Regions from separate parts of the Tardiphaga sp. 841_E9_N1_2 genome, predicted to be linked through region 2. Evidence: predicted binding sites of a transcription regulator. Region 2 holds the regulator's gene; each other region holds the start of a gene.
The links. Region 2 encodes LexA, which represses DNA repair genes until DNA is damaged. Its sites were predicted from a motif close to TGTTCNNNNTGTGTTCNG; they were not measured.
Positions count from the first base shown of each region.

Region 1: AB8A50_RS01960 (ImuA family protein) is a predicted target of LexA. The motif match lies at 1,266-1,283, and genes of this name have one in related genera.
Region 3: AB8A50_RS21390 (YifB family Mg chelatase-like AAA ATPase) is a predicted target of LexA. The motif match lies at 1,425-1,442, and genes of this name have one in related genera.
Region 4: recA (recombinase RecA) is a predicted target of LexA. The motif match lies at 1,029-1,046, and genes of this name have one in related genera.

Region 1 is NZ_JBPWQC010000001.1:462,257-464,458, forward strand. It holds gene AB8A50_RS01955 (putative DNA modification/repair radical SAM protein) at 1-1,183, opposite strand, end outside; gene AB8A50_RS01960 (ImuA family protein) at 1,346-2,137, shown strand; gene AB8A50_RS01965 (Y-family DNA polymerase) at 2,031-2,202, shown strand, end outside.
Region 2 is NZ_JBPWQC010000001.1:1,035,501-1,037,702, forward strand. It holds gene AB8A50_RS04845 (ComEC/Rec2 family competence protein) at 1-819, shown strand, start outside; gene lexA (transcriptional repressor LexA) at 837-1,559, opposite strand; gene AB8A50_RS04855 (GNAT family N-acetyltransferase) at 1,862-2,202, opposite strand, start outside.
Region 3 is NZ_JBPWQC010000001.1:4,449,486-4,451,687, forward strand. It holds gene AB8A50_RS21390 (YifB family Mg chelatase-like AAA ATPase) at 1-1,376, opposite strand, end outside; gene AB8A50_RS21395 (diguanylate cyclase domain-containing protein) at 1,559-2,202, shown strand, end outside.
Region 4 is NZ_JBPWQC010000001.1:2,512,827-2,515,028, forward strand. It holds gene recA (recombinase RecA) at 1-929, opposite strand, end outside; gene AB8A50_RS12160 (Imm27 family immunity protein) at 1,363-1,584, opposite strand; gene AB8A50_RS12165 (hypothetical protein) at 2,091-2,202, shown strand, end outside.

The sequences.
Region 1 (2,202 bases), 570 kb from region 2:
CGTCCAGCAAATTCACGGCCGGGCGATGATCCGGAAGAACGATGAAAGGCAGTGCCTTGTTCCGCGGAATATGCAGCCGGGCGAGGTCGCCGACGCGGATCGACGAGATGCGGCGCGTTTCGATGATCCGCTGCACGGCCTTGGCGCCGAAACCGGGCACGCGCAAAAGGTCTTCGCGGCTGGCGCGGTTGACATCGAGCGGGAAGCGGTCGCGGTGTCGCAGCGCCCAGGCGAGTTTCGGGTCCATGTCCAGCGACAGCATGCCGTCATTGTCATCGACGATCTCGTCGGCCTCGAAGCCATAGAAGCGCATCAGCCAGTCGGCCTGATACAGCCGATGCTCGCGGATCAGCGGCGGGGCGCGCAGCGGCAGTGCGCGGCTGGCATCGGGGATCGGGCTGAAGGCGGAGTAATAGACGCGCTTCAGATTGTAGGACCCGTACAGATTGGCCGAGGTGCGGATGATGGTTGAATCATTGGCGCTGTCGGCGCCGACGATCATCTGCGTGCTCTGGCCGGCCGGCGCAAAACGCGGCCCGACTTTGCCGCGCGGCGTCGGCTTGCGTCCTTCGCGGGCCTCATCGAGTTTCAACCGCAATCGCCCCATGGTGCGACGAATGGCACGGACGTCTTTCTCCGGCGCCAGCTTTGCGAGGCTGTCTTCCTCGGGCACCTCGATATTGATGGAGAGGCGGTCGGCATATGTGCCGGCCTCGGTGATCAGCGCGTCGTCAGCTTCCGGAATGGTCTTGAGATGGATATAGCCGCGGAAGTGATGCTCCTCGCGCAGTTTCCGCGCGACGGCGACAACCTGTTCCATCGTGTAATCGGCGCTGCGGATGATGCCCGATGAGAGAAACAGTCCCTCGATGTAATTGCGCCGGTAGAAATCCAGTGTCAGTTGCACCACTTCGTCCACGGTGAAGCGGGCGCGCGTCACATTGCTGGAGGCCCGGTTGACGCAATAAAGGCAATCGTAATTGCAGGCATTGGTGAGCAGGATCTTCAGCAGCGAGATGCAGCGGCCGTCCGGCGCATAGGAATGACAGATCCCCATGCCTGCGTCGGTCGAGCCGATGCCTTTGCCGTCGCGGGAGTCCCGTTTCTCGGTACCGCTGGACGCACAGGACGCGTCGTATTTCGCGGCATCCGCCAGGATCTCCAGCTTGCGCTTCACGTCCATGTTCAAAAATCCCTTTGATTCCAAACGCTAAAAAAGTGGCTGATGATCCCGATTGACTCGGCTTGCCATCTTAGCTTTATATTAGAACATATCATGAACAAATGGGCCGGCAATGGGTTCACTAAAAACCCGCCACGGCGAAACAATTTCGAGGAGCGGCGCATGACCGGCGCACGCATGACCACGCTCGCGCAATTGCGCGGCAGCATCGAACGCATCGAGACCCACAGCGATACCTATGCGCCGGATCGCGTGTCGCTCGGCCATGCCGAGGCGGACGCGGCGCTGCAAGGCGGCCTCGCGCGTGGCACCATGCATGAGGTATTCGCCGAAGGTCGTCACAGCGCGGCGGCCACGGGCTTTGTCGCCGGCCTCGCGCACCGTGTCTCGGCAAAGCGGCCGCTGCTGTGGATCCGGCAGGATTTCTCCGAACGCGAATGCGGCGCGCTGGCCATGAGCGGCTGGCGTGAGCTCGGCCTCGATCCGCGCCTGCTGGTCACCGTGCGCGCGCCCGATGTCGAGACGGCATTGCGGACCACGGCTGATGCGCTGGCCTGCGATGCGCTGGGCAGCGTCGTGCTGGAAACCTGGGGCGACAGCAAGCAGTTCGACCTCGTCGCCAGCCGCAAGCTCACGCTGGCGGCGCGCGGCTCGGGCGTCACGTGCCTGTTGCTGCGGACTGCAGGCGTTCCGGTCTCGAGTACGGCAGAGACGCGCTGGATCATCCGCTCCGCGCATTCGCCGCCATTCAGGCCCTGGCAATCATGGGGCGTGCCCATGCTCGACGTGCAACTGGTTCGAAATCGCCACGGCCCGAACGGGCAATGGATCATGGAATGGAAGTGTGATGAGTGCGTTTTCCGTGACACATCGGCGCATCCTCAGCCTGTGGCTGCCGCGCCTGCCAACCGATCGCATCAAACGTCAGCTCGCGCGCAACGGCGCGCCAGCTAATCTGCAAGCAAGTATCGTCGTCGCCAAGCAAAGCAATGCGCTGCAGATTTCCGCGCTGGACGATG
Region 2 (2,202 bases):
CTGGTTATGCCGACGGGTATTCTCGGTTTGGTGGCCATGCCGTTTGGCTTTGACGGTGTGTTCTGGCGGCTGATGGATGTCGGCATCCAGTGGATGATTGTCGTCACGCAATGGGTGGCAGCCTTGCCCGGCGCCATCGGCCGGATGCCGGCCTTCGGGACGGGACCGCTGATATCAGCCAGTATCGGCATCATCGTGCTGGGATTGCTGCGCACGCCGTTGCGCCTCGCAGGGCTTGGTGTGCTTGCGCTCTCGATTGTCTGGGCGTTGCTGGTCAAGCAGCCGGATGTCCTGATTTCGGGTGACGGTCACAGCGTTGCGGTACGGGGCAGGGAGGGGCGCCTGCATATGATGCGCAGCGCCAAGGATGCGTTTCTCGCGAAGGAGTGGCTTGCCGGTGATGCCGACGCCCGGCTGCCAACGGATGCCTCCCTCAGCCACGGTGTGTCCTGCGACCGCGACGGGTGCATCGCGGCGCTGGCCGATGGCGCTTTGGTGGCGCTGGTTTTACAGCCGGATGCATTCACAGATGATTGCGAGAAAGCGGCACTCATCATCACAACGAGACAATCGCCGAGGGATTGCAGGGCGCTGGTGATCGATCAGGATCGCTTGCAACGAAATGGTGCGGTGAGCCTGCAGCGAACCGCGAACGGCTTTACCATCGATGCCGTGCGCCCGCGTGGCCTGGACCGCCCGTGGTCGCGCGCCATCCCCGATGAGCCCCAGCACGATCTGATCCAGAACAGTCGCACGCCACAAAACCGGCCGGTGGATGCGACGCCAGCGGAAACCGATCTTCAACCCGAAGATCAGTAATCCGCCGAGGCGCAATCTCAGTAGCGGCGATACAGGCCGATCAGCTTGCCCTGAATGCGCACCCGGTTGGGCGGCAGGATGCGGACCTCGTAGGCGTCGTTGGCGGGCTCCAGCGCGATCGACGCGCCGCGGCGGCGGAAGCGCTTCAACGTGGCTTCCTCGTCGTCGATCAGGGCCACCACGATGTCGCCGGTGTCGGCGCTCTCGTTGCGCTGGATCAGCACGGTATCGCCATCGAGAATGCCGGCGTCCTGCATGGAATCGCCGCGCACTTCGAGCGCGTAATGTTCGCCGGAGCCGAGCATGTCCGCGGGCATGCTGATGGTGTGGCTGCGGGTCTGCAGCGCCTCGATCGGCGTACCGGCCGCGATTCGGCCCATGACCGGGATAGCAACCGTGCGGCCATTGTCATCATCACCGCTGTTGCTGGCGATGCTGGCGGCCGAACGCACCTTGCCAAGCGTGCCTTCGATGACGCTGGGCGTGAAGCCGCGGCGCCCGGTGCCGCCGGTGACCGGCGCGCCGAGCTCTGGCAGCTTGATGACTTCGATGGCACGGGCGCGGTTGGGCAGACGGCGTATGAAGCCGCGTTCTTCCAGCGCCGTGATCAGACGATGGATGCCGGACTTCGAGCGCAGGTCGAGCGCATCCTTCATCTCGTCGAAGGAGGGCGGGACGCCGGCTTCCTTCAGCCGTTGATCGATGAATCGCAGGAGTTCGTATTGTTTGCGCGTGAGCATCTGAAGCCATCCTCAGTTGACGGTGTCGGCCGCCGCGTGCGTTTAAAAGGGCCTTCGAACGGTGAGCCTCAATCCAGAGACGATCGTTCGAAGATCGGTTGCGCGAGTTCGGGCACTCTCAAACTACTCAAAGCCACAGAATCTCGAAACAAATCATGAACGAACACTATATGTTCCATATGTGTTCTGCAATGCTTAATTTGCCGTCAACAGAACGCACGTTGAGTGAGGTTTGAGGAGGCTGTTCCTCACCAGTCGTCGATCCTCGACGGACATGGAAAATGCTTCCGCGGTCGCTTGGGCTACGCGGACGTCACGCGCCCAATGGGCGGCGGCGGAGTCGTGGAGCCGGTCGCCAGCGAGCGCTGAACCATGATCGTGTCGGCCCAGCGGCCGGAGCGATAGGCGACGCCGGGCAGCAAGCCGACGCGGGCAAAGCCGAAGCTCTCATGTAAGCCGAGCGAGGCCGTGTTGTCGGCATCGATATAGCCGATGATCTGCCGGAAGCCGGCCGCCGCGCAGACATCGATCAACTCGCGCATCAACAGCCGGCCGATGCCCCGGCCGACATGTCCGTGGTGGATATAGATCGAATGCTTGACCGTGTAGCGATAGGCCGGTCGCTTCCGAAACAGCACCACAT
Region 3 (2,202 bases), 3.4 Mb from region 2:
TCGCGCAACAATGTCAGTCCCTGGGCATCCGGCTGCGCTACCGTTTCCAGCACAGAGGCCGGCGCGGAGGCATTGGTATGTGTGCCCGGCAATCCCGCCGCCGCATAGCGCATGGTCTGCAGATCGCGCGCGGCGGCGACACGCGCCGCGACTTCGGCGGAACCTTCCGACGGTGGCGGCAGAATGAGATCCGCCGCGGTCACCGCCGGGACTTCGATGCGCAGATCGATGCGGTCCATCAAGGGGCCCGAGATGCGCGCCTGATAATCCGAGGTGCAACGATCGATGCGGCCGCGCTTGCAGGAGAAGCCCGGCTCGAACGCGTGACCGCAACGGCATGGATTCATCGCAGCGACCAGCATAAAGCGGGCGGGATAGGTGACGCGGTGATTGGCGCGCGAGACCGCCACCTCGCCATTCTCAAGCGGCGCGCGCAGCGAATCCAGCACGCGCGGATCGAACTCCGGCAGTTCGTCGAGAAACAGCACGCCTTGATGCGCCAGCGAAATCTCGCCCGGCCGCGCGCGCAACCCGCCGCCGGTGAGTGCGGCCATGCTGGCGGAATGATGCGGTGCGCGGAACGGCCGGCGTGCGGTGAGTGCGCCGTCCTTGATCTCGCCGGCCACCGACGCAATCATCGAGACTTCGAGCAGCTCCGCCGGCGACAGGGGCGGCAGGATCGACGGCAGCCGCGCCGCCAGCATGGATTTTCCTGATCCGGGACTTCCAGCCATCAGCAGGTGGTGGCCGCCTGCCGCAGCGATTTCCAGCGCGCGTTTGGCACTTTCCTGTCCCTTGATGTCGCGCAGATCCAGCAGCGTTTCCTCACGCGCATGTATTCTCGGCTGCGGCCGCGACAGAACCTGCGTACCCTTGAAGTGATTGGCGATCTGGATCAGCGATGTCGCGGCGATGATCTGAATGTCCGGGCTGGCCCAGGCGGCTTCTGCCCCGCAGTCCGCCGGACAGATCAATCCTTCGTCGCGCGCATTGGCGCCGATCGCGGCCGGCAGTACGCCGGCCACGGGAGCGAGCGAACCATCGAGACCGAGTTCGCCGAGTACGGTAAAACCCGCCAATGCATCCGGCGGAATCGCGCCGATCGCAGCCATCAATCCCAGCGCGATCGGCAGATCGTAATGACTGCCTTCTTTCGGCAGATCGGCGGGCGCGAGATTGACGATGATCCGCCGCGCCGGCAGCGCCAGACCCGAGGCAACCAGCGCGGCACGCACCCGTTCGCGTGCTTCGGACACCGCCTTGTCAGGCAGGCCGACGATCAGGAAATTCGGCAGGCCGGGCACGACCTGAACCTGCACGTCGACCGCGCGGGCCTCGATCCCCTCAAAGGCTACGGTGGAAACACGTTGAACCATGCCGCCCTCATTCGAGATGAGAGCGTAACCTAAGGTTGCTTCTACTTCAAGAACAATCAGTGAACGAAAAGTAGCGGTAAAGTATGCTGGTTTTGGCTGAAGTCGGCCATTGGCGTAGAAAATCTTAAACACGTCATGCAAAGCATCCTATGAGCTTCGAGACGAAGACCGGGTGCCCGCAGATGTCAGATCGCTTGTCGATGCCGCCAGACGCTCCGGATGACGCCGACCTGATCGCTGCGCTGAAGGCGCAGATCGAAGCTCAGCAGGCCATCATCGATCAACAGGCTGCTTCGCTGGCGCATAGCCGGAAGATATTCGATCGCTCCTCGGCGGCAGCGCGAATCGGCGTCTGGGAATGCGACCTCTCCGATGAATCGCTGGTCTGGACCGATGTTGTCTATGACATCTTCGATCTACCGCGTGGCTCGACGCCGATTCGCGAGGAGGCGCTCGCCTGTTATCCCGAAGAATCCGTCAGGGAACTGACGAAGCGGCGCAGCAAGGCCATCGAGGATCGCACGGGCTTCAGTCTCGATGCGGAGATCATCACCTTCAAGGGCAACCGGCGCTGGATCAGGATCACGGCCACTGTCGAGTCGGTCGATGGCGTTGCCGTCCGCATCTTCGGCATGAAGCAAGACATCACCGAAGAGAAAATTCTGGCGGATCGCAATCGCTATCTCGCCGAATTCGATACGCTGACCGGCCTCGCCAATCGCAGCCAGTTTCAAACCAAGCTGTCGCTGTTCGATGCGGCGTCGGCCATCAAGGTGAAGCCGTTCGGCGCGCTGCTGTTGATTGATCTCGATGAATTCAAGCCGGT
Region 4 (2,202 bases), 1.5 Mb from region 2:
CGCTGGCTGTCATAGGAGAACCAGGCGCCGGACTTCTCGACGATGCCGGCCTTGACACCGAGATCGAGGATTTCGCCCATCTTGGACACGCCTTCGCCATACATGATGTCGAATTCGACCTGCTTGAACGGCGGCGCCAGCTTGTTCTTCACCACCTTGACGCGGGTCGAATTGCCGACCACTTCGTCGCGCTCCTTGATCGCGCCGATGCGGCGGATGTCGAGACGCACCGAAGCATAGAATTTCAGCGCATTGCCGCCGGTGGTGGTTTCCGGCGAGCCATACATCACACCGATCTTCATGCGGATCTGGTTGATGAAGATCACCATCGTATTGGATTTGTTGATCGAGGCAGTCAGCTTGCGCAGCGCCTGGCTCATCAGACGAGCCTGCAGGCCGGGCAGCGCGTCGCCCATTTCGCCTTCGAGTTCGGCGCGCGGCACCAGCGCTGCCACGGAGTCGATGATCAGCACGTCCACCGCGCCGGAGCGCACCAGCGTGTCGGCGATTTCCAGCGCCTGTTCGCCGTGATCCGGCTGCGAGATCAGGAGTTCATCGACATTGACGCCCAGCTTGCGGGCATAGACCGGGTCGAGCGCGTGTTCGGCGTCGATGAAGGCGCAGATGCCGCCCTTCTTCTGGGCTTCCGCGGCGCAATGCAGCGCCAAAGTCGTCTTGCCCGAGGATTCCGGTCCGTAAATCTCGATCACGCGGCCTTTCGGCAGACCGCCGACGCCGAGCGCGATATCGAGGCCGAGCGAGCCCGACGAAATCACCTCGATGTCCATCGACCGGTCGTTCTTGCCGAGCTTCATCACCGAGCCCTTGCCGAACTGGCGCTCGATCTGGGAGAGCGCGGCCGACAGGGCCTTGGTCTTATCCATGGAGGATCCTTCAACGATACGCAGGGCAGTCGGAGTGGTAGCCATTGATCTAGCTCCTTATGAAGGGATTCGCGACAGGACAAACGGCAAGCCCCAGGATGGCGGCGCTGTTCGGGTTGAAAATAATGTACCCTATCTGTTCTATGTTCGCAATATGTTCTTTTGAGAATTTGGGGTAGTGTCTCAGTTTGAATACTGAACTTTTTGCTTAGAGGCTGGCGCAGCATGGTTAATCAAACTCGTTGGCCAAACTCCAAAGGTCGTAAATCTGGAGCATAAAATCTTGGTACCGTTCAGCGGGATCTACCAGAACGCCATATCTGTCATATTTGTCTTCTTCGCTCATAGCAGCGCTCTCCAAGCTAAAATAACTTTAGTCGAAAGGTGGAGGCTGACAAATCAAGCCACTGCAATTTTCAAACTAGGCCACTAGGGGTCGAAACATGCCAGTACCCTGGGTACTGGCATGTTTTATCTTTCAGTGGCCTAATTTGAAAAGTCCGGGATATTTGGTTTCCGCATCGGAAGGCGCGATTTCACCCAACTGGCGTGGACCGCCGCTGTGCATCTCACTATGTGGGTAAGTGATCTCCCATAAAGCTCCGGAGACTGGGTCGCGAAAAAGCGTTTCCCACCCGCTCGCATCGTGTCCGATCTTTTCTAGCGCTGCGAGGGCTGCCGATATCTCTGCTTCGGTCATAGTAGCTCCAGGTACTGGCCTGTTTCCGACCCTAGTGGCCTAGTTTGAAGACGGCAGTGGCCTGATTTGGTTTTTGGCACAAAGTGCACAGGACTTTCCCTGAGGCAGGCATATAAATCGTTCCCTCAGATGAGGGAAACCACGTGTCAAAAGAACACCTTTATAGCGCCTTCATCATCGTGGCGGAGCTAATCCCGTCGCGATAGTCGCAACCCTCGTTTTCCTAAAGTAAGGCCACCCACTGAGGCGGCTTCTTTCACCCTGCTCGACGCTTTGCCTTCTTCAAAGATAGCTGCAAGCAGGCTTCCAAATCATCGAAGATGGCCGCCGACAGGTTGTCGGGAAACGCGGTACTGGCCAGTTCACGCTGCACTGGCCTGGTTCGAAAACGGCCGTGGCCTGACTGGGATTGACCGAGCCACTTTTGAACCTTCCTGCGCGTTTCCCGCACAACAGGATGTCCGCATCGCTCATGCGTTCAATCCGACATGGGAAGGTCACACGCCGTGAAGACGATCGCACTGCTCTCCGTCGCTGCCCTGTTGCTCGTCGAACTCAGTGGCGCGATGCCCAGGTCGAGCGTGGGTGGCCCGATGACCATCATGCTGATCATGGTTA